DNA from 2 places in the Sphingomonas sp. MJ1 (PH-R8) genome. Region 2 is predicted to be linked to the other one. Evidence: riboswitches for the same ligand, from Rfam matches in the RefSeq annotation. Region 2 holds a riboswitch; the other holds the start of a gene.
The links. A riboswitch is a leader RNA that binds a small molecule or an ion and turns the genes downstream of it on or off. The one in region 2 is predicted to bind glycine.
Positions count from the first base shown of each region.

Region 1 (15,575 bases), on a different contig from region 2:
TGGACTCAAAGCCCCCGGCGATATTCCCCAGCGAGTTGGGATAGAAGAACTCCGGCAAGGCCAGCGCACCGCCTGGCGTGTCCTGGAAGCGCAGCGTATTCGCGGCGTCCGAATACCATTCGAAACGGCCGGTCTCGCGATGGATACGGCCGTCGCGCCACTTCACGCCGGCCTGGAGCGTATCCAGGAACGGCGAATCGAACTTCCGCGTCACGTCGACTTGGGCGTAGCGCTGAGAAATCGTGCTGTTTGTGAAGCCCGACCCCGTCGATCCGAGGTCGATCTGGGCGACCCCGTTCAACATGTTCTGGAGCACATCGGGCGAGAATTGCATCGCGATCGACTGATCGGTGAAATTCCAGGCGCTGAGATCATTGCCGTTGACGGTGCCGTTGCGCGGCTTGGCTTGTGCATAGAATTGGAAGGACGGCCCGCCCTTGGCCTTGGTCTTGCCGACCACGAAGTCGACTGTCAGCCGGTCGAGTTCCCAGGTGCCGCGCGCATCATAGGTGTTGGAGACACTCTTCTCACGAACATAGGTGTTCTGCGGCGCCGGCGTCTCCATGGTGCAGAGATTGCCGGGAACGCGGCAGCCGGTGCCTTCCGGCGGAACCTCAAACTTCGCACCGGTCAGGATCGTCCCGCTCCTGTCGAACGTGGCGCCGGTGAAGAAGTTGCCATAGCCCCACTCGGGGATCTTGATCGTGTTGCTGGTGTAATCGCCGTTGAGCTGGAACCGGAAGTAGTTGGCGGTGATCTCCAGATTGTCGAACGGCCGCATCTGCGCCGTGGCTTGGATGCCGAGCCGCTTGCGCTCCTGATTGAAGATGTTGGTGCCGACCGACTGGGGCGCCCAATATCCGCTGTAATGAGTACCGTCGCGCGTCGTGGTTCCGGCGTCCGCGCCGCTGTTCCAATAGGAAACGGCGGAGTCGTTTGCGAAGCCATTCCCGTTCACATCGGTCGCAGGCTGGCTCGCCTTGTCATCGGTCCACCACTGCCAGCTGTCGGCAGAGGAGCTTAGCGTCCGGTTGGTCCGCACCTGATAGGTAGCGCCCAGCAGGAAGCCGAGAGTCTTGTCCTCGTTATGCCAGGACACCAAACCCGACAGGTTCGGCTCCACCTTCTCCGTCACATCGGCATAGGTGCCTTCGGCCGAGAAGCTGCCGGACCAAGGCTCCAGATCAAACGGCTCGCGCGTGTGGTTGATGATGACGCCGCCGACGCCCCCTTCGTCCAGCCGGGCTTCGGGGGACTTGAACACCTCGACACTGCCGATCAGAGAGGAGGGGAGCAGCAGGTAGTTGAACGAGCGCGACGGATCGCCGCTGTCCGCGGACGCGATGAAGTTGCCGTTGAGCTCGGTGAGGGTCAGGTCGGAACTAAGGCCGCGAATGCTGACGCGACTGCCCTCGCCGCCGTCGCGATCGATGATCACGCCCGGCACGCGCTGCAGCGAGTCCGCGACGTTCTTGTCGGGGAACTTGCCGACATCCTCGGCCGTGATCACGTCGACGAACGCATTCGCCTCGCGCTTCTGCGTCAGGCTCTGCTCGATCGAACGGCGGTAGCCGGTGACCAGGATCTCGCCGCCGGCGCTCGCATCGTCCTGCGCTGCCGGCTGGGTCTCGTCCTGCAAGGCGCTGATGTCGCGGTCGGGCTGTCCCGACGGCGGGGTCGAATTGGTGTCCTGCGCATGCGCGATACCGCCCATGCCGACGATCACACTCGCAGATACCAGCAGGTGGCGCACCAATCCGGCACGCGAGGCCGCAGTCGCCCGACAAAGCTTATAAGCGTTCATCTCCATCCCCATCCTAAGTTCGAGGGCGGCTCCGCCCTCTCGCTACTTTTTATTTTCTTTGCAGACGTCCGCGGGGAAGAAGCCCCTCCTCCGCCTCGGGTCCAGGGCGGATAACAGGATACAAAAAGTAAATTGTCAATTGGATCGCGTGATGCGGCGTCGGAAGAGCATGCAACGCGCTCAGGAACGATGAAGGTTGTTAGCGATAACGAAGAAGAAGCACGCGGCGCGTATCTCAGTCACGCAGCCAAGCGCACGGTCCTTCACTTTCCGACGTCGACACCGTCCTGCTGCCAACGGCCAGCGAATCTGCGGCGACGCGACCGCTTTCCTGCCTCAGGGGAACGGCCGCTAACCACTCATTTTCAGCGGCTCCAGGTGGAGGTACCCTCCGGCTCGCTCCGGGAGACACCGCCGAAGACCTGGCTCCTAGAGAGCGTGCGGTCGAGCGGCACCCTCGTCGCACCCCTCCGGCTAGATCGACACCAGGCGCGCACCTCTGGCAGTTCGATTTCCTTGCGCTAAAAGAGAGCCTCACGAAGAGAGGCGCTCCCGATGGGCCGAGACAAACTCATCATCATCAAGCCCGACTTTGTTGATCCGGCCTTGCCGGGCGCACGCTTCTACTGCTGGCACTGCGCCTTGATGGAAGGCGTCCTTGTCAGCTTTCCTACATTGGCGACGCGTATCGACGTTCTTCGGGTCGACTGGGCCCGACCGAGGCAGGCGGTTATCGAGTTGGCCGGAGCCGAGAACCAATCGCTCCCGCTCCTCTTGCTGGCCGATGATGCCGGCGCTCGAATGGCAACCGGGAGCTATAACGGACAAGCCTTCGTGCAAGGCAAAGATGCGATCCTGGAGGCGCTAGCGCGCCGACACGGAATCCCGTTCCCGCATCCATGATCAAGAAGGAGCGCACCAGCTTCACCGCTCGATTCCGAAAAGAGTTGGCACGCCGTCCGCCGAACCGGCTGCGGCCCGGAGCCAGACGCCAGAGGCGGACGCCGGTGGCTTCACAACCTAGTCGCCTCAGCGTGCACGAGCACTGCTTCTACAAGCCCTCCTCATGCTCGATGCAGGCGGTAACTCTGGCGTCGAAATAGGCGAGAGCAGCGGCTCTCTTGTCCGGAGGCAGCATCGGAAGCGCGAATGGCGCGGTTCTCCCCAATCCAAGGGCGGCGCCGCAAGCGGTATCCTCCTCTGCTTGTCGCGAACAAGCGTAGATCGCATCCTCAAGGTGGGCACTATGCACCGCCGCTGAGCAGGACCGGACGCTATCGGCCAGGCTCGGCTCTGCCAGACCCGCCACCAGGATCGTCAGAAACACTGCAGGTCCCTTTCTGTGTGCCGCCTGCTGGCGGACTGGCAAAGCTGACGCCACTCAGCAAGGGTGACCATATTGGCCGTCAAACTGCCAACCCTTCCCATCCACCGCCGCGACGGCGATCGACACGACGATCGATTGCAGAAGCAGGAAGAGGTGACCGGCATCGCCGCCAGCTGGCACGATCGCGGCGCCGCGAAGATGAAGACGGTCGCGGTCGGCATGGCGGACTGCGACCGCAAGCTGTCCCGCACTCATGCCAACGAAGCAGACGCCCGGCGGCCGAGAGCACCGTCAGAAATCGCTGCGATGCTTAGTTGGACCGTCTCTACGCTCCCCGTCCGCTCGATCTCTATCAAGCGATGACCACGTCGCTGAGCGAGGCTGCCGTCACCAAAGTCGAAGCAGTCCAACGCGCAGCTGCGGAATGCCGTCGAAGCGAGCACCACAAGGACAAAGAAGTGAATGTGAAGAGTTGGCTGGGGCGGCAGGATTCGAACCTGCGAATGCCGGTACCAAAAACCGGTGCCTTACCGCTTGGCGACGCCCCAACAGCCGCGGGGCCTTATACCGGCCCCGGGCGCTGTGGAAAGGGGCTTATGCGTCGATCCGCTCGAGCCAGCCGTACGGATCTTCGGTGCGGCCGCGCTGCAGGTTCACCAACGTGTCGCGCAGCGCGATCGTACGCTCGCCCGGGCCGCCGTTGCCGATCGAGAAGCTGCCCTGCGGCGAGGATACCTTGCCGATCGGGGTCACAACCGCCGCGGTGCCGCAGGCGAATGCTTCGCGAAGCCGGCCGCTGAGCGCATCTGCCTCCCACTGGTCGATTCCATAGCGTTCCTCGCGCACGGTGATCCCCTGGTCGCGCGCGATCCGCAGGATCGAATCGCGGGTGATGCCGGGCAGGATCGTTCCGGTCAGCGGCGGGGTCAGCATGCTGCCATCGTCGAATACGAAGAAGATGTTCATGCCGCCCAGTTCCTCGACCCAGCGCCGCTCGGCTGCATCGAGGAAGACAACCTGGTCGCAGCCCTGACGGATCGCCTCCGCCTGCGCCACCAGGCTGCCCGCATAGTTGCCGCCGCACTTCGCATCGCCGGTGCCGCCCGGCGCTGCGCGCGTATATTCCTGGGAGACCCACAGCGACACGCTCGGCGCGCCACCCTTGAAATAGGCACCGACCGAAGAGGCGAGCACAATGTAGAGGTACTCGGCCGAGGGCTTCACGCCCAGGAACACCTCGCTCGCGAACATGAACGGGCGCAGGTAGAGCGCCCCGCCCTCGCCGTCGGGAATCCAGTCACGCTCGACCAGCGAGAGCTCCCGGCAGGACGCGAGGAACAGCTTCTCCGGCAGCTCCGGCATCGCCATGCGGCGCGCCGAACGACGGAAGCGCTTTGCATTCTCTTCCGGACGGAAAAGGCCGACGCCGCCGTCTTCGAGCCGGTACGCCTTCAGCCCCTCGAAGATTTCCTGGGCATAGTGGAGCACCGCCGCTGCGGGGTCCATCTGCACGGGGCCGCGCGCGATGATTTGCATGTCGTGCCAGCCCTTCTCGTCGGACCAGCGTGCAATCGCCATGTGATCAGTGAACACGCGACCGAAGCCCGGGCTCACCAGCTTGTCCGCACGCTCGCTGGCCGGGAGCGGCGAGGCGTTCGGTGTAAGAGGAAAGCGCGTTTCGGACTGGTCGATCATGATCTGCTCCGCAATCGGACGGCGCGGTGCCGTTCCGGCTTGCCGTGGCCTAAGCCCACTGGCAGAACAGGTCAACATGACTGTCCCAAATCGTGCAGCCTCGGCCCAGTTCCTCCGCGAGACGGAAATCCGCCGCGGCTTCGAGCTGCTTTATTTCGGGCATTCCAATCTGACCCGCGTGACCGACGCCGAGCTCGAAGCGCACAAGCTCGGCCGGGCGCATTACCGGGCCCTCTACTTCATTGCCCGCAAGCCCAGCCTGTCGGTGAGCGAACTGCTGCGGCTGTTGGCGATCACGAAGCAGTCGCTGGGGCGCGTGCTGGGCGAGCTTTCCGAACGCGGACTGGTGGAAAGCCGAAGCGACGATCGCGACGCGCGCAGGCGGCTGCTGAAGCTGACGCCGGAAGGCGCTGCGCTGGAGAGCCGCTTGTATCAGCTCGTGCGGGAGCGGCTGGCGAAAGCCTATCAGACGGCCGGACCGGAGGCGGTCGCAGGGTTCTGGACGGTGCTCGAAAGCCTCATCCCGGACAGCGACCGTCCGATGATCCGGGCACTCGGCGAGCGCTGATCAGCCGCGCGCGGCGGCCGCCATCTCGGCATTGCGCCGAGCCGATGCGGCCAGCGTCTCCGCCATCAGACGACGCAGGACATCCTCGCGGTCGAGCACGTTGAGGCCCTCGCGGGTGGAGCCGCCCGGGCTCGCGACCCGGTCGGCCAGGGTCGCGGGCGAAGCGTCCGTCCCGCTGGCCAACGCTCCTGCGCCTTCGACGGTCGCGATCGCCAAGCGTCGCGCCTGGTCCTCCGGAAGGCCGAGCGCCGCGCCCGCCGCGCCCATCGCGTCGATGAAGCGAAAAACGAAGCCGGGGCCGCATCCCGACAGCGCGGTCACCGCATCGAAGAGCCCCTCCTCGCCGATCCATTCGACGGTGCCGAGCGGCGCCATCAGCGCCGTCGCCGCACCGCGTAGCCTCTCATCGGTGCTATCGCTGTGCAACGCCACCACACCCTTGCCGATCGACACCGGCAGGTTCGGCATCGCGCGCACGATGGCATCCGCCTGGAATCGCGCCCCAAGCGCTGCATTCTCCACGCCTGCCAGGATCGAGAGCAGAAGCTTGGGGCGAAGCTGCGCAACCGCCGTCTGCGCGATGATGTCGAGCTGCTGCGGCTTCACCCCCAGCATCATGGTCGCTGGTGCGGGCGCGTCGGCAGGCACCTCCGTCAGCACGCGAATGCCGTCGATCGGCAGCGTGCCGTTGCGATTGATGACGGTGACGTCAGCCGCAGACACGTGGCCGGTGTCCAGCCAACGGCGCAGCATCGCTCCGGCCATGTTGCCACATCCGACCAGCCAGATCGGTCCGGCGAGCGGTTGGGTCACGCCTCGCCCCGCGTCTCGATCATCGAGGCGGCGATTGCCTCTCGCGGAGACTTGCCGCCCCACAATACGAACTGGAACACCGGGTAGAAGCGCTCGCACTCGTCGATCGCGGTATCGACCAGAACCTCGGCCTGCTCCAGCGAGAGCGCCGCTTCCTCGACATCGATCATCGCTGCATGGCGGAACAGCAGGATGCCGCTCGAAGACCACAATTCGAAGTGGCCGATCCACAGCTGCTCGTTGATCAGGCCGATCGCCTCATAGATGGTCGCGCGTCGGTCGTCCGCGACGCGCACGTCCGGGAAGGCCAGGAACTGGAGCACGCCGTCGTCCGCGCGCCAGATCGCACGCAGCTCGAACTCGGTCCAGCTGCCCTTGACCTTGGCGACGATCTCATCCTCGTCGCGCTGGTGCGACCAGCCGTGCGCGGCGAAGTAGCGCTCCAACATATCGATCGGAGCGGCAGCGTCGCGATCATCCTCGGCTTCGTCGAGCATCAGGTCCTTTCCGGGTGGGCAGTCGTCATGGTTCGGAAATGCCAAGCGGCGCGCACCGACACAAGGTCGACGCGCGCCGCTTGGTCCAGAAAGCTGGGGAAAACCCGTTAGCCGATGCTGTCGCCCGCAAGCGGTTCGGCCGCCGTGGGGGCCGTGCTTCCGGCAGCCAGCTTCGCCTCCAGGGCTTCCAGTCGTGCCTTCAGGCCATCTGCCTCGTCCCGCGCGGCAACGGCCATCGCCTTCACGACCTCGAACTCGTCGCGGCTGACGAAGTCGAGTCCGCCGACGAATTCACGCACCCGCTCGCGCGCTGCGCTTTCGCCCTCACGCGCCATGCCAGCCAGCGTGCCGGCAGCACCGTTCACGAACTTGGCGAAATCGTCGAAGATCCGGTTTTCGGATTGCATGTGTCAGGTCCTTCCCGCGTCTAGATCGCCATTTGGGCAGACGAGGTCGCGGGCACAAGGGTTTCGGCACCCGGATTACGCCGATCGATCTCCCAGGTGAGCGCCGTCGCCAGGATCAGCCACCCGACATAGGGCACGAAAAGCAACGCCGCACGCGGGCGGATCCGAGCGAACAACCAGGCCGTAAGCGCCACCAGAACAAGCAGCACCAGGATCAGCGCCAGGGCCGCGGACACGCGATGCGCTCCGAAGAACAGCGGCATCCAGGCGAGGTTGAGCACCAGTTGCACGACAAAGGCGCTGACCGCGATCCCACGGCCGCGCGCGCCTCGCGCGTCGAGCACCATCGCCAAGGCGACGCCCAGCAGCACGTAGATCAGCGTCCAGGCAACCGGGAAGGCCCAGTCCGGCGGCGTGAACCAAGGCTTCGCCAAGGTGGCGTACCAGGCGTTCTGGGATCCCGCGGGAACCAGGCTGCCGGCGGCCAGGCCCAGGAGGAGGACGAGCGGCACGGTCACGATCGCCCACCGCAGGAAGCCCGCACGCAGTTGCGCTCTGGAAGCGATCTCGTTCACGCGCTCAATCCTGTTCATCCGGTCGCGTTGTCTGCGGTGCGGCCGGGTGCAATGCAAGCCGGGGCCGGCACTCAGAGCCTGTCCCTATTCGGGACCGCCGCCCTCATCGGGAGCATGAGCTGCGATGAGGAACTCAACGTTGCCTTCGGGACCGGTGATGGGGCTCTGCGTCACGCCCTCCACCTGCCAGCCGCGACCGGTGAGCCAGTTCGCCACCTCGTCGCACACCCGCGCGTGCACGGCGGGATCGCGGACGACGCCGCCCTTGCCCACCTCCGCGCGCCCGGCCTCGAACTGCGGCTTCACCAGCGCGAGCAGCCGCGCGCCGGGCTTCGCGAACCCCATCGGCACATCGAGCACCTTGGCGAGCGCGATGAAGCTCGCGTCGCAGACGATCAGGTCCACCCGCTCCGGCACATGCGCCTCGGTGAGGAGCCGCGCGCTCGTCTGCTCGTGCACGATGACCCTGGGGTCCTGGCGAAGCTTCCAGGCGAGCTGGTTGGTGCCGCTGTCGACGGCATAGACGCGCGCCGCCCCGCGGGTCAGGAGCACGTCGGTGAAGCCGCCCGTGGACGAGCCGACGTCGATCGCAACCGCGCCATCGACCGTCCAGCCGAAGTGATCGAGGCCATGGGCGAGCTTGACGCCGCCGCGGGAAACCCAGGGATGGTCGCGCCCGCGCACGTCCAGCACGGCATCGTCCGCCAGTTGCTGCCCCGGCTTGTCGATCTTGCGATCGCCGACGAACACCAGGCCGGCCATCACCAAAGCCTGCGCCCGCGTACGGCTCTCGGCAAGGCCTCGGTCGACGAGCAACTGGTCGGCACGGATCTTGGGCATGGCGGCCGCATGGACCGGAACGGCCCCCGCAGGCAAGCCGTCAGCAGGCGACGACGTTCACTGCCAGGCCGCCCAGGCTCGTCTCCTTGTACTCGGATCGCATGTGGTCGCCGGTCTGCCGCATCGTCTCGATCACCGCGTCCAGCGGCACGATATGGCTGCCGTCGCCATGCAGCGCCAGATAGGCGGCGTTGACCGCCTTCACCGCGCCCATGGTGTTGCGCTCGATGCAGGGCACCTGCACCAGGCCACCGATCGGGTCGCAGGTCAGGCCAAGGTTGTGCTCCATGCCGATCTCGGCCGCGTTCTCGATCTGCTGGTTCGTGCCGCCGAGCACCGCCGCAAGCCCCGCTGCCGCCATCGAACAGGCGACGCCCACCTCCCCCTGGCACCCCATCTCGGCAGCCGAGATCGAAGCGCGCTTCTTGTACAGGAAGCCGATGGCTGCCGCGGTGGCTAGCAGTACCCGCGAGCCCTCCGGCGTCGCTCCTTCCACGAACCGCTCGTAATATTGGAGCACTGCCGGGATGACGCCCGCCGCCCCGTTCGTGGGCGCGGTAACCACCCGCCCGCCGGCCGCATTCTCCTCGTTGACGGCGAGCGCCCACAGGCTGATCCATTCCATCACCGACGCGGGCGCCGCTTGATCGCTGCGCGCAGCCAGCGTCGTGTGCAGTGCCTTGGCACGACGGCGGACGTTCAGGCCCCCCGGCAGCACGCCGTCGGTCGCACAGCCCCGTTCGATGGACGCGAGCATCGCCGCCCGCACGGCATCCAGAAAGGCATCGGTTTCCTCGCGGCTGCGCCAGGCGCACTCGTTGCGGCGGACGATCTCAGCGATCGAAAGGCCGGTCGCCTCGCCCAGCTCGAGCAACTCGGCACCAGAGGCGAATGGATGCGCGACCGCGGCATTGGCGATGTGCAACCCGGCGCCCGCCTCCACCACCACGCCGCCGCCGATCGAGAAATAGGTCTGGGTGCGTTCGCCCCCGTCCGCATTCCAGGCGGTGAAGCGCACCGCATTGGGATGCCCGGGCAGGAATTCGTGCGAGAAGACGATGTCGTCCGCGCCGAACGCGATCGGCACCCGGCCGCCAAGCTGCAATCGGCCGCGTTCGCGCACCGCCCGCAGGATCTCCGGTACTCCGTCGGGATCCACGGTATCGGGCAGATGCCCGGCAAGCCCGAGCACGACGGCGCTGTCGGTCGCGTGGCCGCGTCCCGTCAGCGACAGCGAACCGAACAGCTCGCAGCGGACGCGAACCGGCTGCAGCGCCTCCAGCGCCGCCTCCGCAAACCCATGGGCCGCCCGCATCGGCCCCACGGTGTGGGAGCTCGACGGCCCGATGCCGATCGTGAACAATTCGGTGACGCTGATCGCGCGGCGCGCGTCGGCGCGGCTGTTCTGGGAAGGATCGTCCGGCATGATGAACTCCCCGCCTTCCGGCGGTTGCATGCCCCCTCTGTCCTTCCTGCCTGAGAATGCTATCCCGTCGGCGGACGCCAGCGCGCCTCTCTCCAGATGTTGATGACGACCGGTCCTTCTGCCTGAAAGTTTCCGGGGCGGTTGCTCCTTCGGCGCCGGGCTGGTGCCCGATCTCTCCCATGTCGTCGCCCGCGTGCTGCCGCTTGCGCCGGGCAGGTGTCAAGCCGGATCGGGGTCACTTCACGATGATGGGAATGCCCGCCACGGTCATGTGCACCCGGTCGACCACCGCGGCGACGCGCTGGTTGATGGTGCCGGCAAGATCGCGGAACGCCCTGGCGAGCGCGTTGTCGGGCACGATGCCGAGCCCGACCTCATTGGCGACGAGGAGCACCTGCCCCCGCGCGCGCTCCAGTGCCGCCAGCAACTGCGCCAGCCGCTCCTCGGCATCCTCCTGGCCGAGCAGCAAGTTGGAAGCCCACAGCGTCAGACAGTCGACCAGCACCACGGCATCCTCGTCATCCGCGGCCGCGATCGCGCCGGCCAAGTCGACCGACGCCTCGACGGTCGTCCACCGGCTGTCGCGATCGGCCTGGTGCCGCCGGATCCGATCGGTCATCTCGTCGTCGAACGCCTGGGCAGTCGCGATGAAGACCAGCCGACCACCCGATGCCTCGGCCAGCCTTTGTGCGTAGCGGCTCTTGCCCGAACGGGCGCCGCCCAGCACCAGCATCGTGCGTCCCGATCGATCGATGCTCATCCTTGCCCCTTGCCTGTTGCTCCGCCAATGCGGATGGAGGCTGCCGCACCCCAAGTCGAGGCTCCGCATTGCGCGCATTGATGTTCCACGGCGGCTGCCTCGAAGAGGCGACGCACTGCTTTCCCGATGCGCCGCAGCCATGGCTCGATCTCTCCACCGGGATCAACCCCGTCGCATGGACCCCGGCGATCGCGCCCGACATCGACCTCGCTCGGCTACCTTCGGAGCGATCGCGCGCGGCACTGGAAGCGGCCGCCGCAGCCGCTTTCGGGGCACAGCATCTGGCGATCACCGCACTGCCGGGCACCGAATTGGGGCTGCGGCTGCTCGGCGGCCTCGGGTTGCCGTCCCCGCACCGCCACGGTGCGCCCGGCTACCGGACCCACGCGGATGTCCTCGCGTGCAGCGCATCGATCCGGATCGATGCGCTTGGGGCAGTCGGCGACGGCACCTTGCTCCTGGCGAACCCGAACAACCCGGACGGCCGCGTGCGCGCGCCCGAACAGATGCTGGAGCTCGGCCGTCGCATTGCTCGCGCAGGTGGCGTGCTGGTGATCGACGAGGCCTTCGCCGACGCGAATCCAGAGGTAAGCGTGCTCCCGCATCTGACGCCAAACGATCGGGTGCTCGTCTTCCGGTCGTTCGGGAAGTTCTTCGGCTTGGCCGGCGTCCGCCTGGGCTTCGCCTGTGGTGCGGCGGATCTGGTGGCGGCGTTGCGCGATCGGCTGGGAAGCTGGCCGGTCTCCGCCCACGCGATCGCGCTCGGCACTGCCGCCTATGGCGATGCCGACTGGATCGCCGACGCCCGCAAGCAGTTGGCCGAGCGCTGCGCGGCTCTGGATGCTGTGCTGCGTCGTCATCACCTTGAGCCGCAGGGCGCAAGTCCGCTATTCCGTCTGATCGAGGACGCAGGGGCGCAGGCGATCTTCACCGACTTGGCGCGCCAAGGCATCCTGACCCGGCCATTCGAATATGCGCCCGAGTGGCTGCGCATCGGCCTTCCAGCAGATGCGGCGGCGCTGGCGCGGCTCGATCGGGCGCTCTCCCATCGCTGAGCCGATCGCCCTGCTCGCGCTCGCGATCGATGCCGCCGTCGGGTGGCCCGAACGGCTCTACGCCCGCGTCGGCCACCCGGTCGGCGGCTTCGCGCGCCTGATCGGTGCGTGCGAGGCGCGCTGGAACGTTCCGGACCGGTTGGAGTGGAGCCGCCGCACCGCCGGGGTTCTCACGGTCATGCTCCTGATCGCCGCGGCAGCGGGTGGCGCCTGGCTCCTCGAACGAACGGCCCGCGACCTGCTGGGTCCCTATGGCTGGATCGGCGTGGCGCTGTTGGCGGCACCCGGCCTGGCACAGCGAAGCCTGGACGATCACGTCCGGCCGGTCGCAGCGGCCCTGCTGGCCGGCGACCTGCCCGGGGCGCGTACTGCAGTCTCCCGCATCGTCGGCAGGGACACTGCCGCGCTCGATGAAGCCGGCGTCGCGCGCGCCGGCATCGAAAGCCTTGCCGAGAGCTTCTGCGACGGCATCGCCGCGCCGCTCTTCTGGCTTCTGCTGCTGGGACTGCCGGGGCTTTGGGCCTACAAGGCGCTCAACACTGCGGACAGCCTGATCGGCCATCGCGAGCCGCGCTGGCGTGCCTTCGGCTGGGCCTCGGCGCGGACCGACGACCTGGCCAATATCCTGCCGGCCCGATTGGGTGGTGCCCTCCTCTGCCTTGCTGGCGCCGGCGGGTGGCGGACGATGCTGCGCGACGCCCGCCGTCATGCGTCCCCCAATGCCGGTTGGACGGAAGCGGCGATGGCCGGCGCTCTTCGCGTCCGGCTGGCCGGGCCGATCGCTTATGACCGCGTGACGGCGGACAAGCCGTGGATCGGCGGCGAATATCGAGACCCGACTTCAAAAGACCTTCTCAGAGCGCTCCGCGTCTATCGTCGCGCCTGTCTCTTTCTCTGGGTGATTGCAGGAGCCATTGCATGGGTGCCGTGATGTTGCAGGGGACCGGCTCCGACGTCGGCAAGTCAGTGCTGGTCGCGGGCCTCTGCCGGGCGCTCGCCAATCGCGGCCTGCGCGTGCGTCCGTTCAAGCCGCAGAACATGTCGAACAACGCCGCGGTCACGGCGGATGGCGGCGAGATCGGCCGTGCCCAGGCCACCCAGGCCCTGGCTGCGCGGGTGCGACCCAGCGTCGACATGAACCCCGTGCTGCTGAAACCCCAGGGGGACCGTACCTCGCAACTGGTAGTGCGGGGACAGGTGCGCGGCATTCTTCGGGCTGCGCAATGGCGCCAGGGTCGCGAGGGCCTGCTCGACGAGGTGCTGGCGAGCTATCGGCGGTTACGGGCCGAAGCGGACATCGTCGTGATCGAGGGCGCCGGCTCGCCTGCCGAAATCAACCTCCGCGCCGGCGACATCGCCAACATGGGCTTCGCGCGCGCGGCGGGGGTGCCGGTGGTGCTGGTCGGCGACATCGACCGGGGCGGCGTGATCGCCTCGCTGGTCGGCACGCGCGCGGTGATCGATCAGGCAGACGCCGCGATGATCCACGGCTTTCTGGTCAACAAGTTTCGCGGAGACCCGACCCTGTTCTCCGATGGCTACGAAGCGATCGCGGAACGGACGGGGTGGCGCGGCTTCGGCGTGGTGCCGTGGCTCACGGATGCCGCCAGGCTGCCGAGCGAGGATGCGGTCGTGCTCCAGCAATCCCAGGCACCGAGAGCGGATCGCGTGCTGGTTGCATGCCCGATCACCGCCCACATCGCCAACTTCGACGACCTCGATCCGCTCCGGCTCGAGCCCGACGTGGAACTGGTGATGGTCCCGCCCGGCAAGCCGATCCCGGCAGAGGCGGCGCTGACCGTCCTTGCCGGCTCCAAGGCGACGATCGCCGATCTCCGCTTCGTCCGGGCGCAAGGGTGGGACATCGACATACGGGCGCATCATCGACGCGGGCGCCCGGTGCTGGGCCTGTGTGGCGGATACCAGATGCTCGGACTCAGCATCGCCGATCCGGAGGGGCTCGAGGGTCCTGCGGAGAGGGTCGAAGGGCTCGGGCTGCTGGCAGTCGACACGGTGCTCGGCGGCGACAAGAACCTGGCAGAGGTCCGCGGTACGGCCAATGGCGCGGCGTTCGAGGGCTATGAAATCCATCTCGGCCGGACATCGGGGCCCGACACGGCACGCCCCGCGGTGCGCTTCGAAGACGGCCGGACGGACGGCGCGGTGAGTGCGGACGGGCTGGTGACCGGAAGCTATGTGCATGGTCTGCTGGGGCTGGCCGCGCAACGGCGCGCGTGGCTCGCGCGGATCGGCGTGGCAGGCAGCGGCCCGGACCACAGCATTTCCGTCGACCGCGCGCTCGACAGTATCGCGGCGGAGCTGGAGCAGCATGTTGACCTCGACGCGCTGATCGCGCTGTCAGCGCTGACAGATTGCGACTAGCGCCACCAGCAATCCGGTCTCCACCAGCTCGATTCCTGCACCATGGGCGTCGCCGGTGATCCCGCCCAGGCGTCGCCGGAACCAGGCCGCAGCAGCCGCGATCAGCAGCGGCGCGACGATCAGGGAAGGCACTGCGACGCATGCGGCCGCCAACACGGCCGCCCAGCCCCAAAGATCGCGCGCGCGGACCGCCGAGGCCACGGTTGCGCCCAGCCCAGCCGGCTTGAGCGGCGGGAGCCAGCGTGCCCAGGCGAGCGGGCCGATGCGAGCGGCAAACGGCACCAGCACGACCGGAAGCCATCCGACGCCCGCCGCGCCATGAAGCAGCACCAGCTTGGCCAGCAGCTGCAACACGATCGCCACCACGCCGAAGCTTCCGACATGGGGATCGGCCATGACCGCGATCAGACGACTACGATCGCCGTGCGCGGCACCCACGCCGTCAGCAACATCGGAAAGGCCGTCGAGATGCAGCGCGCCCGTCACCCCCACCCAGCAGGCGAGCGCCGCAAGCGCGCCGACCCATGGGTCGGCGAGGCTCCCGAGCCATCCCGCACCGGCAACGAGCGCCCCCACCACCAACCCCACAAGCGGGTAGCAGCGGATCGCGGCCGCAAACGCCTCGGGACCGGCGGACCCCGACGGAACCGGCAGGCGAGTGAGAAAGCCGAACGCGAGCAGCAGCCCCTTCATGGACGCAAGGCCAGGATTTGCGCCGCGGGCGGCTCGCCGCGCCAGAGGCGTAGCGAGAGCACACAGGCATAAGGCAGATCAAAGGCCCAACTCTGACGCCGGTCGAAGCCGCAGGTCGCTACCAGAGCCGCCCGCATGGCGCCCGCGTGAGTAACGATCAGGCTGCCGTCCTCGACCTCTTCCAGGGCTCGGGCGACGCGCGCGAGGAGCGTCGACCAGCGCTCGCCACCGGGAGGCGGCGCGCCATCCGGATCGTCCCAGAACTCGCGGAGAGCCGCAGCGTCCACCTCTTCCGGGCTCCGTCCGTCCCAATGTCCGAAATCGAGTTCCCGCCAACGGCCATCAAGGCGCAGCGGTACCTGGTGATCCGTGGCGATCGCCCTGGCGCAGTCCGACGAGCGGCGCAGATCGGACGCGACCACCTGTCGGATGGCCAACCCGGTCGCAGCCGAACGGCATGCCCGCACCCCGTCGGGGAGTACTGCACAATCCGTGCTGCCGAGAAGCCGGCCGGCAAGCGCCGGCTCGCCGTGGCGCATCAGGTGAAGATCGATCGGCGCCGTCACGCCTCGGAAACGCCTGCCTCGGCAAAGCTCGCCATCTGGTCGTGGGTCGCGATCGCGGCGCGCACCACGCCCGCTGCAACCGCAGCACCGCTCCCCTCCCCCAGTCGCATCCCCAAGAAGAGGATCGGGGTGAGCCCGAGCCGGTCGAGCAGCCGCGCATGACCGGG
Region 1 covers NZ_JBBEFX010000001.1:173,661-189,235, reverse strand. Annotated here, with positions in the region: gene VPH46_RS00930 (TonB-dependent receptor) at 1-1,804, opposite strand, end outside; gene VPH46_RS00925 (DUF3088 domain-containing protein) at 2,360-2,707, shown strand; gene VPH46_RS00920 (hypothetical protein) at 3,195-3,494, shown strand; tRNA gene VPH46_RS00915 (tRNA-Gln) at 3,605-3,679, opposite strand; gene VPH46_RS00910 (branched-chain amino acid aminotransferase) at 3,726-4,826, opposite strand; gene VPH46_RS00905 (MarR family winged helix-turn-helix transcriptional regulator) at 4,903-5,394, shown strand; gene proC (pyrroline-5-carboxylate reductase) at 5,395-6,207, opposite strand; gene VPH46_RS00895 (YbjN domain-containing protein) at 6,204-6,704, opposite strand; gene VPH46_RS00890 (accessory factor UbiK family protein) at 6,812-7,111, opposite strand; gene VPH46_RS00885 (TspO/MBR family protein) at 7,132-7,686, opposite strand; gene VPH46_RS00880 (TlyA family RNA methyltransferase) at 7,771-8,526, opposite strand; gene VPH46_RS00875 (L-serine ammonia-lyase) at 8,567-9,952, opposite strand; glycine riboswitch at 10,053-10,143, opposite strand; gene cobU (bifunctional adenosylcobinamide kinase/adenosylcobinamide-phosphate guanylyltransferase) at 10,188-10,712, opposite strand; gene VPH46_RS00865 (aminotransferase class I/II-fold pyridoxal phosphate-dependent enzyme) at 10,781-11,767, shown strand; gene cbiB (adenosylcobinamide-phosphate synthase CbiB) at 11,721-12,698, shown strand; gene VPH46_RS00855 (cobyric acid synthase) at 12,686-14,149, shown strand; gene cobS (adenosylcobinamide-GDP ribazoletransferase) at 14,126-14,842, opposite strand; gene VPH46_RS00845 (histidine phosphatase family protein) at 14,839-15,408, opposite strand; gene cobT (nicotinate-nucleotide--dimethylbenzimidazole phosphoribosyltransferase) at 15,405-15,575, opposite strand, start outside.
Region 1: it holds a riboswitch for glycine, as region 2 does, so the genes downstream of both, VPH46_RS00875 (L-serine ammonia-lyase) here and gcvT (glycine cleavage system aminomethyltransferase GcvT) in region 2, are expected to answer to the same signal.

Region 2 (15,575 bases):
AACTGCCCCAGGCGGCCGAGCAGCGACGGTGCCCCCGCGCCCGGTGCGGCCGGGCGACCCGCGCCGCCCTCGCCGAGTGCGTCCGCGACCGCCACGACCTGCGCTGCCAGATCGACCAGCGGCGCGATCGTCTTGGACCCCTTGCCCACGTCTGCCATCGGCTTGCCGAGCTTCGCGGCCTGGGCCGCAAGCTTCTGGTCGAACGGCAGCTGATAGTCGACCGGCCGCTCGATCGAGTTTTCGAAGTCCTTGCGGCTGATCTCCAGCTGCTGCGCCGGGTGCACCCGGTTCGCGACCACGAAGACCGTTGCCTCCGGCGCGTTGCTCTTGAGCCAGGAGAGGATGCGGATCGCGTCGCGCGCGGCGGCGAGCGTATATTCGGTCACCACCACGACCACCGGCATCTCCTGCGCCAGTTGCGGATGGTTGACCAGGATCGAGCGCGGCAGATCGACCACCGTGCATTCATAGGCGCTGCGCATCTCCTCGCGCAGGCGGCGGAAGACGCTGCCGTCGGTCAGCACGGGGCTGCTGATCGGCGCTTCGGCAGAGAGGACTGCCAGCCGGTCCGAGGCGCGTACCATCGCGCGCTCGATGAACAGCCCGTCGATGCGGCTGGGATTGTCGATCGCATCGGTGAGGCCGCGTCCGGGCTCCAGATCGAGCGCGAGCGCATCGGTGCCGAAGTGCACGTCGAGGTCGAGGAGGGCGGTGCTGCGCCCGGCGCGGTCGCTCACCAGCCAGGCGATCGAGGTTGCGATTGTCGAGGCGCCGGCCCCGCCGCGCGTGCCGATCACCGCGACGGCACAATGCGGTCGCTGCACCGCGGCTGCGGCCGCCTCGCTCGCCTTGGGGGCGGCCAGCGTCGCCTGCGCCTGGGTGAAGGCGTCGCGCACCGCGTCCGGATTGAGCGGCTTCAGCAGATAGTCCTGGATGCCGCTGGCGATCAGGTCGCGGTAGAGCCGGACGTCGTTGACCTGGCCGGTCGCGATCACCGCCGTACCCGGCTCGCACACCTCTGCCAGCGCGTTGATGTCGTTGATCGGATCGCTGGATTCCGAAAGGTCGACGAACAGCACCGTCGGGCTGGAGGCGACGGAGAGCGCCTGCACGGCACTGCGCAGATTGCCGCGCTGCACCCTGTCGGCCGACCAGCCGAAGGCGTGGACGATCGGGCGCAGCGTGTCGGCAGAGGCTTCGTCGGTGACGAAGCCGGCGAAGGGATCGCGATTGGCGGGACGGCTGGCCATCAGTTGCCCGCCGATCCGGTGGTGCCGGCGCCAATGCTGCCGCCAAGGCCTCCGCCGGCCCCGCCGGTCGTGTTGCCGCCGCCGGTGCCCTGGTTGCTCGAGCCGCCTGCGCCGCTGGGTGCGGCACCGCGATAAGCCTGGATCGCACGCGTGGCGTTGACCGGATCCGTGATGCCCGTGCCCGACTGGCCGTGAATCAGATCCTCGGGTTGCGCGACCATGGCAGCGAGATTGGAGTTCACGGCGCACCCGTGATTGGGGCTGGTGTGCGAATCGAGGGTGAAGCCGTTTGCGGAATCCACCCGCGGGCAGGTCGGCACGCTGGCGGACGCGCGGGTCAGGACGACGCGCACCATGCCCGCCGAAACCCCGCCCGGCGCTGGCGAGGCGGTGTCGGCAAGCAGCAGGCCGTAGCGTGCGGCCTCGGCCGCCACCTGCGCGCGGGCACCGGTGGCGCCGGCGGGATCCTCGACGGCGATCCGATCGCCATAGCCGGGCTTCAGCGCGGCCATCCAGCCGGCCAGCCGCCCAGCCTCTCCCTCGCTCAGGCCATAAGGAGTGGTCGCCAGTTCGACCGCATAGTCGCTGCGCGTGACGACCGGCTGGTTGACGGATTCCAGGCCGCGGTGGGCGTTGGGATCGCAGGCGGCGAGGAGGAGGGCGGGGGCGCAGAGCGCCAGGGCCGCAAGACGCGAGTACATGTTCTTCTCCATCGGCGGCGTCATTGGTTGCTGAAGCCCGGCGCGGCGGGCCGCTTCTTGCGCTTGCCCGAGCGCTCCTCGGCGAGCACCGGCAGGCCGGGACCGGCCGGCAGCGGCGCGCCGACTACCGGCGCGCCAACCACGGGCGGAGGCGCCATGGTGGGCACCGGCCGCGGCCCGCCGGAGGTCGGGCTGGTGGCATTGCCGAGCAGCACGCGATCCGCGTCGTCGGGCGCGCGATAGGCATCGGTGGGTAGCACGATCCGGTTCGCGTCGATCGGCTTCACCAGATAGGGCGTGATCACGATCACCAGCTCCGTCTCGTTGCGCTGGAACGCGTTGGAACGGAACAGCGACCCGATGATCGGCAGGTTGGCGAGGAACGGCGCCTGGTTCACCGAATTGTCGTGGGTGTTCGACAGCAGCCCGGCGATCATGAAGCTCTGGCCGGAGCCGAGTTCCACGGTCGTCTCCGCACGGCGCGTGGTGAGCGCGGGGATCGTGATGTCGTTGAGCTCCACCGAACCGGTGCTGGTGATCTGCGACACCTCCGGGCGGACGCGCAGGGAGATGCGGCCGTCCGAAAGGACCGTCGGCGTATAGGCGAGGCTGACGCCATATTGCTTGTATTCGACCGAGATGCTCCCGAGCCCACCCTGGCTGATCGGGATGGGGATCTCGCCGCCTGCCAGGAACGTGCCCGTCTCGCCCGAGACCGCGGTCAGGTTCGGGTTGGCGAGCGTCGTCACCTGGCCGTTGCGTTCCCCCAGGTCGAGCGAGGCGAGCAGATCGAGCCCCAGCAGCCGACCGGCAGCGCCGATCGTGGTCCCGATCTCGGGAACGCCGGGAGCGGTGAAGCCGGTCCCTCCGGAGGGCAGGGTCTCGATGGTGCCCTGGCGACCCTGGCCGATGTTGAACAGGAACCCGCCCGTGCTGTCGCGCGAGGTGAGGTTGACGCCGATGTTCTTGACGTAGCTGCGGCTGACCTCGGCGATGCGGACCTGCAAGTTCACCTGCAACGGCGTGGCCGTCTTCAACCGGCTGAGCACGCGCGTGTTCTCGCCCACGAATGCCTGCGCCAGGGACTGCGCCTCTGCCACGTCCTCGGGGGAGCGGACGGTGCCGGTCAGCAGCACCATGTTGTTCATGGGCGTGGCGACGATCTGCGCCTCGGGCATGGCGAGCGCGAGCATCTCACCGAGCGTCGTGATGTTGTTCCCCACGCGGACGGTCGCCGCATAGACGGTCGCCCCACTGCGGGAGACGGCGTGGACGGTGGTCTCGCCCGGGGACTTGCCGAACACATAGAGCTGCCGGGCCGAGCGGACCTGCACGTCGGCGATACGATCGTCGGCGACGAACACGTCCGTCATGCCCGCAGGCAGGTTGATCAGCTGGCCCCGGCCGGAGTTCATCTGAACCACCGGCGGCGAGGGTGCGGCCGTCTGTGCGGCGAGCGGGGCGGGCGCGCCCATTCCGGTCGCCAGGGCGGCGATCAGTGCGAGCGGCGTGCCCAGCAGCCTTGCCTGGATACGCATGTCAGTTCCTCCCCCCGACCGGGACAACGGAAACCGCGCTGCCACGCGCGATGCGGACGCTCGGCCCGGTGACGGCCATGGCGCTGCCGGCGGCACCCGGCATGGTCGGGAAGACCGCCGGTGGCGCCCGGTCCGTGTTCTGGGGCTTGCCGGGCACCGAGCTGCGCTGGAAGCGCGAGACGTCCGCGCCGGTCGACACGGTGCTGCCACCCTCGACCGGACGCGCGGCGAGGCGCGCGAGGGCGGCCCGTTCCGCGTTGGGATCGTCGCTGTCGGGAAGACCGGCGTCTTCGCCGCTTGCGATCGCTTCCTCGAGTTCGGTGCCGCTGTCGGCCAGCGAGCGGAGCGAAAGGGAGATCTGGCCCACGGCCTGAGCCACGGAGATCTTTTCAGCGATGCGCGGGGTCGCCTCAAGCGTCACGGTCGAGAAGGTGTTGACGACCGTGTTCCCCTTTTCATCGACCTGCTTGTCGGTCCGCTGGTCGGTGGCGAGCACGCGCAGGTTGCGCAGCATCGTCTCCGACGCCTTCAGCGGCGGGCCGTCGCCGCCACCCTCGATGTTCTGGGTCAGGATCAGGTCGACGCGGTCGCCCGGGAAGACGAAGCCTCCGACCGCTCCCTGCGCGGAAACCGGCACCGTCACCGCCCGCATGCCCGGGCCAAGCGCCGCCGCCAGGAAGCCGCGGTCGCCCGGCTTCACCAGCGCGCCCTGCGTGATCGGCTGGCCGGCGGGAATCGGATAGCGGACCACGGTTCCGACCAGCTTCGTCGCGTCCGGCGACCCTTCGGTGTAATAGGCATCGGTGACGAGGTCCTGCGGCCACGGCTGAAAGGCGAGCGCACCGGCATCGATGATCGTGCCCACCGGGAGCGCGCGCTTGGCGACCAGCACCTTGGGGCCTGCGACCACCGTCGGTTCGCCGGCTGCGGTGGCGGTAGGGGTCGATGCGCCCTGCATCAGGCTGCGCGCCATGAAGGCCGTAATGGCCGCCACGAACAATGCGCCTACCAGCAGCAGGACTTTACGAGAATCCATGACGTCGAGACCTTTCCGTCCCTGGGCAGCGATGTTGCGGCATTAGGCAGTCACCGGAACTGGTTAAGAATGGGTTCGCGGATCACGAGGAGCGCCGCCAGCGCAATCGCAACCCCATAGGGTATCTCAGGAAGTTGTTTCTTTTTTCTCAACAGCTTGTCGGCGACCATCAGCAGGGTGAGGGCGCCGCCCAGCAGCGACATCACCACCAGCATCCACAGCAGCGGCTGCGGCGGCAGCCACAGCGCCAGCGCGCCGATCAGCTTCACGTCGCCGCCACCCATCTGCCCGAGCCAGAAAGCCCCGACGAACAGGCCGAAGACCGCCACCGCCACCGCCAGCTGGATCGCGACGCCCGGCCACAGGCTGAGCCCGCTCGCCATCCACCACCCTGGTGCGAGCAGCGCGATCAGCGCATTCTTCCAGTTCGCGATCTCGCGCGTGCGGACGTCCTCGATGCCTGCGGACAGCAGAAGGACCACCAGCGCGAGCAGCAGAAACGAGGCAAGGGACAGCGGCATCGTCCAAGGGCCTAGACGCAGCCGCTTACGAAACCGTAACCGGGGGCATGGCTGCCCACGCCCTGTATCGCCGCGCGATTCCCGCCGCGGCGCGGATTACCCGATGGCATGCACCCGACGGGTGGGTGCATCGCCGGTTCGACTGGCCGGCGGCAGAGGGTGCCCGCCAGCGCGGCGCCATGCTGTTCCAGGTTGGGCGCGGCGACATATTCGAGAAATATCTGGAGAGCTTCGCCCACTGGCGTGCGTGCGGCTGGTCGATCACGAGCTTCGACTGGCGCGGGCAGGGCGGATCGGGCCGGCTGACCGACGACCCCCATTGCGGCCACATCGATTCGTTCGACACCTATGTCGACGACCTCGCGGCCTTTGCCGCCGCCTGGCGGGAAGAGCGGGCGGGACCGCACGTGATGGTCGGCCACTCGATGGGTGGGTACCTGGTGCTGCGCGCCCTGGCAGAGGGCCGGGTGACGGCGGATGCCGCAGTGCTGGTCGCGCCGATGCTGGGGCTGAAGTCGCCGGTGGGCCCGCGTTTCGGTGAGCGGGCGGCGCGGCTGCTGGCCGGGCTCGGCCGCAGCAGCCGCCGGGCATGGCGCGCCAATGAGCGACCCTTCACCCGCGCCGCACGCCAGACGCTGCTCACCTCCGACCGGGCGCGCTATGAGGACGAGCTCTGGTGGATGGAGGCGAACCCGGCCCACCGCACCGGGCCGCCGAGCTGGGCGTGGGTGCTGGAGGCGTTCCGGTCGACCCGCACGTTGAACGCGAGCCCTGCGCTCGCCACGCTGGACGTACCGGTCCAGCTGCTGGTGGCGGAGGGGGATGCGCTGGTCGATTCGAAAGCGGCGCTGGCGGTGGCGGCGCGGCTCAAGCGGGGAACCCTGGTCCGGTTCGGACCGGAGGCCCGCCACGAGCTGCTGCGCGAGAGCGATGCGATCCGCGATCGCGCGATCGGCGAGATCGACCGCTTCCTGGCCGAAGTGCTGGTACCGGCGTGACCCGCCGGGTCGCCATCGTCGGCGCAGGCATGGCCGGCGCCAGCCTTGCCGCGAGCATCGCCGGTAGCGACTCGGTCGTGCTGCTGGAGGCGGAGGCGCATCCGGGCTTTCACGCCACGGGCCGCTCGGCGGCGTTCTGGTCCGAGACCTATGGCGGGCCGGGGGTGCAGCCGCTCACCAGCGCGTCGGGGCCGTTCCTCCACCAGCCCCCGCCGGAGTTCGGCGGCGAGCCGTTCCTGGCAGAGCGGGGCGAATTGATGATCGCGCCGGCGGCGCAGCCGGCGGCACTGGACGCGTTCGAGGCGCGGTTCGCCGGATCGGGGATCGCGATGATGCGCGAGGACGCGGCGGGGCGGGTGCCGGGCCTGAGAGGCGAATGGCAGGGCCTGTGGATGCCGAGCTGCGCGGACATCGACGTAGCGCGCTTGCACGGGGCGTTTCTCGCCCGCGCGCGCCGGCTGGGCGCCACCCTGCGTTGCGACGCGATGCTGGTGGAGGCGCGGCGCGAGGCGGGAAGCTGGCGGCTTCGGCTGGGCGATGGCGGGGTGGTGGAGGTCGACGTGCTCGTCAACGCGGCCGGCGCCTGGGCGGACCGGGTGGCGGCGCTCGCGGGTGCGCGGCCGGTCGGCATCCAGCCCTATCGCCGCACCATGGTGCAGCTCCGCGTCGATCCGCCTGCACCGCCTTCCCTGCCGGTGGTGATGGACGCGGCAGGTGGTTTCTACTTCAAGCCCGAGCCCGGCCGGCGGGTGTGGCTGACGCCGCATGACGAGACGCCGGCCGAGCCGGGCGACGTCGCGGCGGAGGAGATCGACGTGGCGCTCGCGATCGATCGCATGCAGCGCGTGGTCGACTGGCGGGTCGAGGCGGTCGAGCGGCGCTGGGCGGGCTTGCGCAGCTTCGCGCCGGACCGGCTGCCGGTCTATGGCTGGGACCCGCGGGTGGAGGGGCTGTTCTGGTGCGCCGGGCAGGGAGGGTTCGGCATCCAGACCGCGCCCGCGGGCGCCGCTCTGTGCGCGGCGCTGCTGGGGCGGGGGACCGTGCCGGCGGGCGTGGACGCCGCTCTCTACCGCCCGGAACGCTTCGGCTGACGCCTCAGGCGGCGGCGCTCCGGCTGCCCACCGCCATTGCGGCGTCACTCGCAAGCTTGTCGGCGCGCTCGTTCTCCGGATGGCCGGCGTGGCCCTTCACCCAGACCCACTTGATCTGGTGCGGCTTGGCGGCGGCGAGCAGCGCCTGCCAGAGTTCGGCATTCTTCACCGGCTTGCGATCGGCGGTCTTCCAGCCGTTCTTCTGCCAGCCGTGGATCCACTTGGTGAGCCCGTCCATCACGTAGCGGCTGTCGGTCGACAGCGTCACCTGGCACGGCCGCTTGAGCGCGTTCAGCCCCTCGATCGCGGCCATCAGTTCCATGCGGTTGTTGGTGGTATGCGCCTCGCCGCCCGACATCTCGCGCTCGTGCTCGCCCGAGCGGATCACCACGCCCCAGCCGCCGCGGCCGGGATTGCCCTTGCACGCGCCGTCGGTGAAGATTTCGACGGAGGTCAGTTCGGTCATGCAAACGCGTTCCTGTTGTTCTTGTACCAATCGAGCCGCCGCAGATAGGCGAGCGGGTCCTTGCGCGTCACCAGCGCATCGGCGGGGGTGTTGATCCAGTCCCAGGCGCGCGTCAGCAGGAAGCGGATGCACGCCCCCTCCGCCAGCACGGGCAGCGCCGCACGTTCCTCGGCCGAGAGACCGAAGCCGGCTTCATATCCCGCCAGCAAAGCGCGTCCGACGGCGGGGTCGAGCGGCGTGCCGGTGCCGTCGAAGCTCCACGCGGAGTGCATCACGGCGAGATCGTAGGCGCGCACGTCGGTGCAGGCGAAGTAGAAGTCGATGAGGCCGGTGACTTCGTCGCCCAGCATCAGCACATTGTCGGGAAACAGGTCCGCATGGATCGCGCCGGTCGGCAGCTGGTGCGGCCAGGCGGCGAGGATGCGGCCAAGCGCGCTGCCCACCCGATCCCGCAGGCCCGGCTGGATGCTGTCGAGCCCGGACGCGCATTGCTCGAACAGCTGCGGCCAGGCCTCCACCCCCATGGAGTTGGGGCGGGTCGGGGCAAAGTCGGTGAGCGCCGCATGCATGCGCGCCATCGCAGCGCCCCCGGCGCGGGCCTGTGCCGGGGTGGGCTGGCTGAGCGAGACGCCGGACAGGAACTCGATCAGGCAGGCCGGGCGCCCTTCCAGCGTCTGGATCACCGTGCCCGTGCGATCGGGCAGTGCGCGGGGTACCGGGTTGCCGGCGTCGGCCAGCCGGTCGATCATCGCGAAGAAAAAGGGCAGGTCGCCCGCATCCACGCGCTTCTCGTAGAGCGTCAGGATGAAGCGCCCTTGCGTGGTGTCGACCAGATAGTTGGAGTTCTCGACCCCTTCGGCGATCCCCTTGGCGGAGACCAGCGCGCCCACGTCATAGCGGGCAAGGAAGGCGCCGAGCGCCTCCGCCGAAACCTGCGTATAGACGGCCACCGGTCAGGCGGCGACGGGTTCGAGGCCGCGGGGCAGCTTGAAGGTCAGCGTCTCGCGCGTCATCTCGACCTCGCGCTCGCGGATTTCGAAGCGCTCGGACAGGCGGTCGACCACTTCGCGCACCAGCATCTCGGGCGCCGAGGCGCCAGCGGTGAGGCCCAAGGTGCCGACGCCTTCCAGCCAGGCGAAGTCGATCTCGGACCCGCGCTGGATCAGGTGCGACGGCGTGCCCTCGCGCTCCGCGACCTCGACAAGGCGCAGCGAGTTGGACGAATTGGGCGCGCCGATCACCAGCACCAGGTCGACCGACGAGGCGATCGCCTTCACCGCCGCCTGGCGATTGGACGTCGCGTAGCAGATGTCGTCCGCCTTGGGCGCGACGATCGCCGGGAAGCGGCGCTGCAGCGTCGCCATGATGTCGGCGGTGTCGTCCACCGACAGCGTGGTCTGGGTGAGAAAGGCGAGGTGCTCGGGATTGGTCGGCATCACCGCCTCGGCATCGGCCACCGTCTCGATCAGCGTCATTTGACCCTCGGGCACCTGACCGAAGGTGCCGATCACTTCCGGGTGGCCGGCGTGGCCGACGAAGAGGATGTGGTGGCCGGTAGTCACCAGCCGCTCGGCCTGGCGATGGACCTTGGACACCAGCGGGCAGGTCGCGTCGAGATATTCCAGGCCGCGGTCCTCCGCCTCGGCCGGCACCGACTTCGGCACACCATGCGCGGAGAACACCACCGGGACGCCTGGTGGAACCTCGTCCAGTTCCTCGACGAACACCGCACCCTTCGCGCGCAGGCTGTCGACCACGAACTTGTTATGGACGATCTCGTGGCGGACATAGACGGGAGCGCCGTGCTTCTCGATCGCGAGCTCGACGATGCGGATCGCGCGGTCGACGCCGGCGCAGAAGCCGCGCGGGGCGGCGATCAGCAGCTCGAGGACGGGCTTGGGCGACGGCGCTGTGGCGAAATCGGTCATCCCCCGCGCATCTACGCGATTGCTTGCGTGCTTGAAAGGCGCTTCCTATGCTGGCGGCGGTCCGGGTCGGCGCTGCATGCGACGGCCCGTTCGTCGTGAAAGGTGTATCTCCCTGTGATCGTCCGAACGCTCGCTGTTTCCGCTGTCGCGCTCCTCGCCCTCGCGGGGTGCAGCCGTAAAGGCGAGATCGACGTGACCCGTGGCGTCGGCATCACCACGGTCCGCTCCGCCTGTCCGGCGGCAGGCGTGCCCGCCGGCACCGGCGACATCACCCTGTTCGATCCGGCCGGCAGCCAGCTGGCGAGCGCGATCGACGTGACCGCGACGATCACCAACGTGCGCGCCACCTGCAACGAGACGGGCGAGGACATCGTCTCCACCGTCACCTTCGACATCCAGGCGCGCCGCACCCGCAGCGATGGCGCCCGCCAGGTCGACCTGCCGTACTTCCTGACGGTGGTGCGCGGCGGATCGCAGGTGGTGGCCAAGCGCATCAACCACGCCGTGCTCGACTTTGCCCCCGGCGAGGCGCGCGCCCAGGCGACCGGCAGCGCGACCGCGGTCGTGCAGCGCTCGGCGGCGACGCTGCCGGACGAAATCCGCCAGCAGATCACCCGCCCGCGCAAGGCCGGCGCAGAGGATGCCGCGGTCGACCCGCTGTCGACGCCGGAAGTGCGCCAGGCCGTGCTCAACGCCTCGTTCGAGGCGCTGGTCGGCTTCCAGCTCACCCAGGACCAGCTGCGCTACAACGCCACGCGCTGAGTTTTGCATCGAGGGGGAGGCGCCCCTCCCCCTTGTCCGTTCATCTCGAGCAGCCGTCGAGCTTGTCGAGACGGCGTGTCGAGAGACCGCCGGGCGGGGCTCTCTCGATACGGGCTCTCGACAAGCTCGATCCCTACTCGAGACAAACGGTGGGGGCTGAGTGCCAACGGGGCTTTTAAACGAAGCGTCCGTCGCGAGGCCGATTGACTCGGCTCCGCGGCCAAGCCAGAGCGGGCGCGTCGATGGCCGGGAACGGCCATGGGCACGCGCGGGAGAGCGCCGCCGGCCTTGCAGGCCGCATGCGGCCGCCGAAGGAGCAACCGCCCCGGAATCTCTCAGGCTAAAGGGACCGCGCGCGCCAACGACACTCTGGAAAGCGCGCCGTGATTTCGGCGCCACCGAAGGGGTAAGCGCACAATCGCTGCGCGAAAGCTCTCAGGTTCCGTGACAGAGGGGGCGGCGGGGATGCGGGGAGGCCTGTGTCTGCGTCGTGCCAGACCTGCCGGAGACTGCGCGAATGAGCGACCCGATTTCCTCTTCCGATGCGGACGGCTTCGAGCCGATCGCGCCCTCGCTGCTGCCGCTCGACGCCTGGCATCGCGCCAAGGGCGGTCGCATGGTGCCCTTCGCCGGGTACGAGATGCCGGTACAGTATGAAGGCATCATGGCCGAGCACCTGTGGACCCGTAGCCACGCCGGCCTGTTCGACGTCAGCCACATGGGCCAGCTGCTGTTCACGGGCGAGGGCGTGGCCCAGGCGCTGGAAGCGCTGCTGCCGGGCGACCTCCAGGTGCTGGCACCCAACCGCATGCGCTATTCGCTGCTGCTCGCCGACAATGGCGGCATCCTCGACGACCTGATGGTGACGCGCCTGCCCGAAACGCATCCGTTCGGCGCGGCAGGCGAACCCGCACCGGCGGGCGAGGCCTTTTACATGGTCGTGAACGGCGCCACCAAATACGAGGACCTCGGCCACCTGCGCGAGGCGCTGGCCGACTCCATCACCATCAACCACCTCGAAGAGCGCACGCTGCTCGCGCTGCAGGGCCCGGAGGCGGTCGCGACGTTGGCGCGGCTGGTGCCGGGCGTCGACGCGCTGCGCTTCATGACCGCGGGTGCGTTCGAGTGGCAGGGCCATGCGCTGTGGATCAGCCGGTCGGGCTACACCGGCGAGGACGGCTGCGAAATCTCGCTGCCCGCCGAGTCTGTCGAGGCGTTCGCCGACGCGCTCACTGCCCAGGCGGAGGTGCAGCCGATCGGTCTCGGCGCGCGCGACTCGCTGCGCCTGGAGGCCGGGCTGCCGCTCTACGGCCACGACCTGGACGAAGAGACCACGCCGGTCGCCGCCGACCTGGGCTTTGCGCTGTCGAAGCGCCGCCGCGAGGAAGGGGGCTTCCCCGGTGCCGAGCGCATCCTGGCCGAGCGTGCCGAGGGTCCCGCGACCAAGCGCGTCGGCCTGCGCGTCGACGGGCGCCAGCCGGTGCGCGAGGGCGCGACCGTCGTCGACCAGACCGGCAAGACCATCGGCCGCGTGACCTCGGGCGGCTTTGCCCCCAGCGTCGGCGCGCCGATCGCCATGGCCTATGTGCCCGCCGCGCTCGCGGTGCCCGGCACCGAGATCACCCTGTCCCAGCGCGGCAAGGCCCATACCGCCGAGGTCGTGCCGATGCCGTTCATTTCCCACCGTTACGTCCGCTAAGGAGCGCCGTCGATGAGCCGTTATTTCACCGAAGAACATGAGTGGGTCGAAGTCGACGGCGACGTCGCGACCGTCGGCATCACCGAATATGCCCAGAGCCAGCTGGGCGACGTCGTGTTCGTCGAAGTCCCCGAGGAAGGCCGCGAGCTGACCAAGGGTGACGAGGCCGCGGTGGTCGAATCGGTCAAGGCCGCTTCCGACGTCTACACGCCGGCATCGGGCACCGTGGTCGAGGGCAATGCCGAGCTCGAGGCGAGCCCGGCCCTCGTCAACGAGGATCCGGAAGGCGACGGCTGGTTCTTCCGCCTGACCCTGTCCGACCCATCCGAGCTCGAAGGGCTGATGGACGCGGACAAGTACGCGGCGTTCGTCGCCAAGCTCTAAACCCCAAGTCCGCCAGCTTTAGGCTGGCATCTCGGGCGGCGGGCGTGGCTCTTGTGGAGTGAGCCCGCCGCATGAGAAACCGGTGGTCGCCGGACCTTTGCAAGAGGCGCGACAGGCGTCCAGACACTCCCGTATCCCTGCGCAGGCAGGGATCCAGGGCCAAGCAGAGCAACGGCTCGCGGCGCTTGAAACCCTGGGCTCCTGCCTTCGCAGGAGCACGAGACAGCGCTTTGCAAAGGTCTTGGCCAGCCGGGCTCCCGTCCCGAAGGATTGCCATGCGCTACCTGCCCCTGACCCAGCCTGACCGTGAGGCGATGCTCGCCGCGGTGGGCGCGTCCTCCGTCGACGCGCTGTTTGCCGATGTGCCGGAGGCCGCGCGCCTCGACGGCCCCGTGCCCGGCCTTTCCAACCACGCCAGCGAACTCGCCGTCGAGCGCCACCTGTCGGCGCTTGCCGCCAAGAACCTCGCCGCCGGCACGGCGCCGTTCTTTCTCGGCTGCGGCGCCTATCGCCACCATGTGCCGGCGAGCGTCGACCATCTGATCCAGCGCGGCGAGTATCTCACCGCCTACACGCCCTATCAGCCGGAAATCGCGCAGGGCACGCTGCAGATGCTGTTCGAGTTCCAGACGCAGGTCGCACAGCTGTTTGGCTGCGACGTGGCGAACGCGTCGATGTACGACGGCTCGACCGCCTGCTGGGAAGCGATCACCATGGCGCGCCGGGTCACCCGCCGCGGCAAGGCGATCCTCTCGTCGGGGCTGCACCCGCATTACGTCTCGGTCGCCAACACCATGGCGAAGTTCACCGGCGACGTGCTGGAGACCTCCGCGCCGACGCTCACCGCCGACACCGATGCCGAGGCGCTGATCGCCGCGATCGACGGGGATACGTCGTGCGTGGTCGTCCAGTATCCCGACATCCTCGGCCGCATTCCGGACCTGCGCCCGATCGCCGAGGCGGCGCACGCCAACAAGGCGCTGCTGATCGCGGTGGTGACCGAGCCGGTGGCGCTCGGCGCGATCGCCTCGCCGGGCGAGCTGGGCGCCGACATCGTCGTCGGCGAAGGCCAGTCGCTGGGCGTCGGCCTGCAGTTCGGCGGGCCGTACGTCGGCCTGTTCGCCTGCTCGGACAAGCTGGTCCGCCAGATGCCGGGGCGTCTCTGCGGCGAGACCGTGGATGCCGAGGGCAAGCGCGGCTTCGTGCTGACGCTGTCGACCCGCGAGCAGCACATCCGTCGCGAAAAGGCGACGTCGAACATCTGCACCAACTCGGGGCTGTGCGCGCTCGCCTTCTCGATCCACATGACCCTCTTGGGCGAAAAGGGCCTGCGCCAGCTCGCCGCGAGCAACCACGCCCGCGCCGTGGCGGCGGCCGACCGGCTGGCGAAGGTGCCGGGCATCGAGCTGGTCAACACCAGCTTCTTCAACGAGTTCACGCTGAAGCTGTCGAAGGAAGCACGGCCGGTCGTCCGGACGTTGGCCGACCGCGGCGTGCTCGCGGGCGTGTCGCTCGGCCGGCTCTATCCGGGCGAGGCGGAGCTTGCGAACGGCCTGGTGGTGGCGGTGACCGAGACGGTGACCGCAGAAGATATCGAGACGCTCGCAACCGAGCTCGAAGAGGTGCTGGCATGACGATCAACCAGAGCGGCTGGCGCCCCGAGATGGGCGGCGGCGACGAGGCCACCCAGGCGACCTTCACCGGCAACCGCGCGCTGATGCTCGAAGAGCCGCTGCTGTTCGAGATCGGCTCGGCCGACGTGACCGGCGTCGACTTCGACGAAGCGCCCGAGGCGCCGTCGCGGCTCGGCGGCATGGAGCGCAAGGACCCGATCGGCCTGCCGGGCCTGTCGGAGCCGGAGGCGGTGCGCCACTACACGCGCCTGAGCCGTCAGAACTATGCCATCGACCTGGGCCTGTTTCCGCTTGGCTCGTGCACGATGAAGCACAACCCGCGCCTCAACGAGCGCATGGCGCGGCTGCCGGGCTTTGCCGACGTGCACCCGCTGCAGCCGGTGGATACGGTGCAGGGCGCGCTGGAGGTGATCCATCAGCTGGCGCACTGGCTGGTGACGCTGACGGGCATGGACTCGGTCGCGATGAGCCCCAAGGCGGGCGCGCATGGCGAGCTGTGCGGCATCCTCGCGATCCGTGCGGCGCTGGAGGCCAAGGGCGAAGGGCACCGCAAGGTGATCCTGGTGCCCGAAAGCGCGCACGGCACCAACCCGGCGACCGCGGCCTTCGCCGGCTTCAAGGTCGAGGACATTCCCGCCACTGCCGAGGGGCGCGTCGACCTGGAGGCGCTGAAGGTGCGGCTGGGGCCGGACGTCGCGGGCGTGATGATCACCAACCCCAATACCTGCGGCCTGTTCGAGCGCGACATGCGCGCGATCAGCGACGCGGTCCACGACGCGGGCGGCTATGTCTATTGCGACGGTGCCAACTTCAACGCGATCGTCGGGCGCGTGCGTCCGGGCGACCTCGGCGTCGATGCGATGCACATCAACCTGCACAAGACCTTCTCGACGCCGCACGGCGGCGGCGGGCCGGGTTCGGGGCCGGTGGTGTTCTCGGCGGCGCTGACGCCGTTCGCCCCGCTCCCCTTCGTCGAGAAGCAGGGCGACCGCTTTGCGCTGATCGAGGAAGAGACGGCAGGCGAGCATCATGCCGGCAGCTTCGGCCGCATGGTCGCCTTCCACGGTCAGATGGGCATGTTCACCCGTGCGCTGAGCTACATTCTCAGCCACGGCGCCGATGGCCTCTACCAGGTGTCGGGCGATGCGGTGCTCAACGCCAACTATGTCCTGCGCCAGCTGGAAGACGTGCTCGACGCGCCGTTCGGCGGCAGCGGCCCGTGCATGCACGAGGCACTGTTCTCGGACGCAGGCTTGGCCGAGGGCTTCACGACGCTGGACGTGGCCAAGGGGCTCATCGACGAGGGCTATCACCCGATGACGATGTACTTCCCGCTGGTCGTCCACGGCGCGATGCTGATCGAGCCGACCGAAACCGAGTCGAAGGCCGCGCTCGACCAGTTCATCGGCGCGCTGCGCTCGGTGGCGGAACGCGCCAAGGCCGGCGACCAGGCGCTGAAGGGCGCGCCGCACTTCGCGCCGCGTCGTCGCCTGGACGAGACCCAGGCGGCCCGCAAGCCGGTGCTGCGGTGGAAGGCGCCGCAGCCGGCGGCGCAAGCGGCCGAGTA
Region 2 covers NZ_JBBEFX010000015.1:3,801-19,375, reverse strand. Annotated here, with positions in the region: gene VPH46_RS12580 (pilus assembly protein CpaE) at 1-1,250, opposite strand, end outside; gene VPH46_RS12575 (CpaD family pilus assembly lipoprotein) at 1,250-1,951, opposite strand; gene VPH46_RS12570 (type II and III secretion system protein family protein) at 1,972-3,489, opposite strand; gene cpaB (Flp pilus assembly protein CpaB) at 3,491-4,525, opposite strand; gene VPH46_RS12560 (A24 family peptidase) at 4,576-5,046, opposite strand; gene VPH46_RS12555 (alpha/beta fold hydrolase) at 5,094-6,044, shown strand; gene VPH46_RS12550 (NAD(P)/FAD-dependent oxidoreductase) at 6,041-7,135, shown strand; gene rnhA (ribonuclease HI) at 7,140-7,601, opposite strand; gene thrB (homoserine kinase) at 7,598-8,551, opposite strand; gene ispH (4-hydroxy-3-methylbut-2-enyl diphosphate reductase) at 8,555-9,529, opposite strand; gene VPH46_RS12530 (hypothetical protein) at 9,644-10,291, shown strand; glycine riboswitch at 10,551-10,653, shown strand; gene gcvT (glycine cleavage system aminomethyltransferase GcvT) at 10,809-11,990, shown strand; gene gcvH (glycine cleavage system protein GcvH) at 12,003-12,374, shown strand; gene gcvPA (aminomethyl-transferring glycine dehydrogenase subunit GcvPA) at 12,650-14,008, shown strand; gene gcvPB (aminomethyl-transferring glycine dehydrogenase subunit GcvPB) at 14,005-15,575, shown strand, end outside.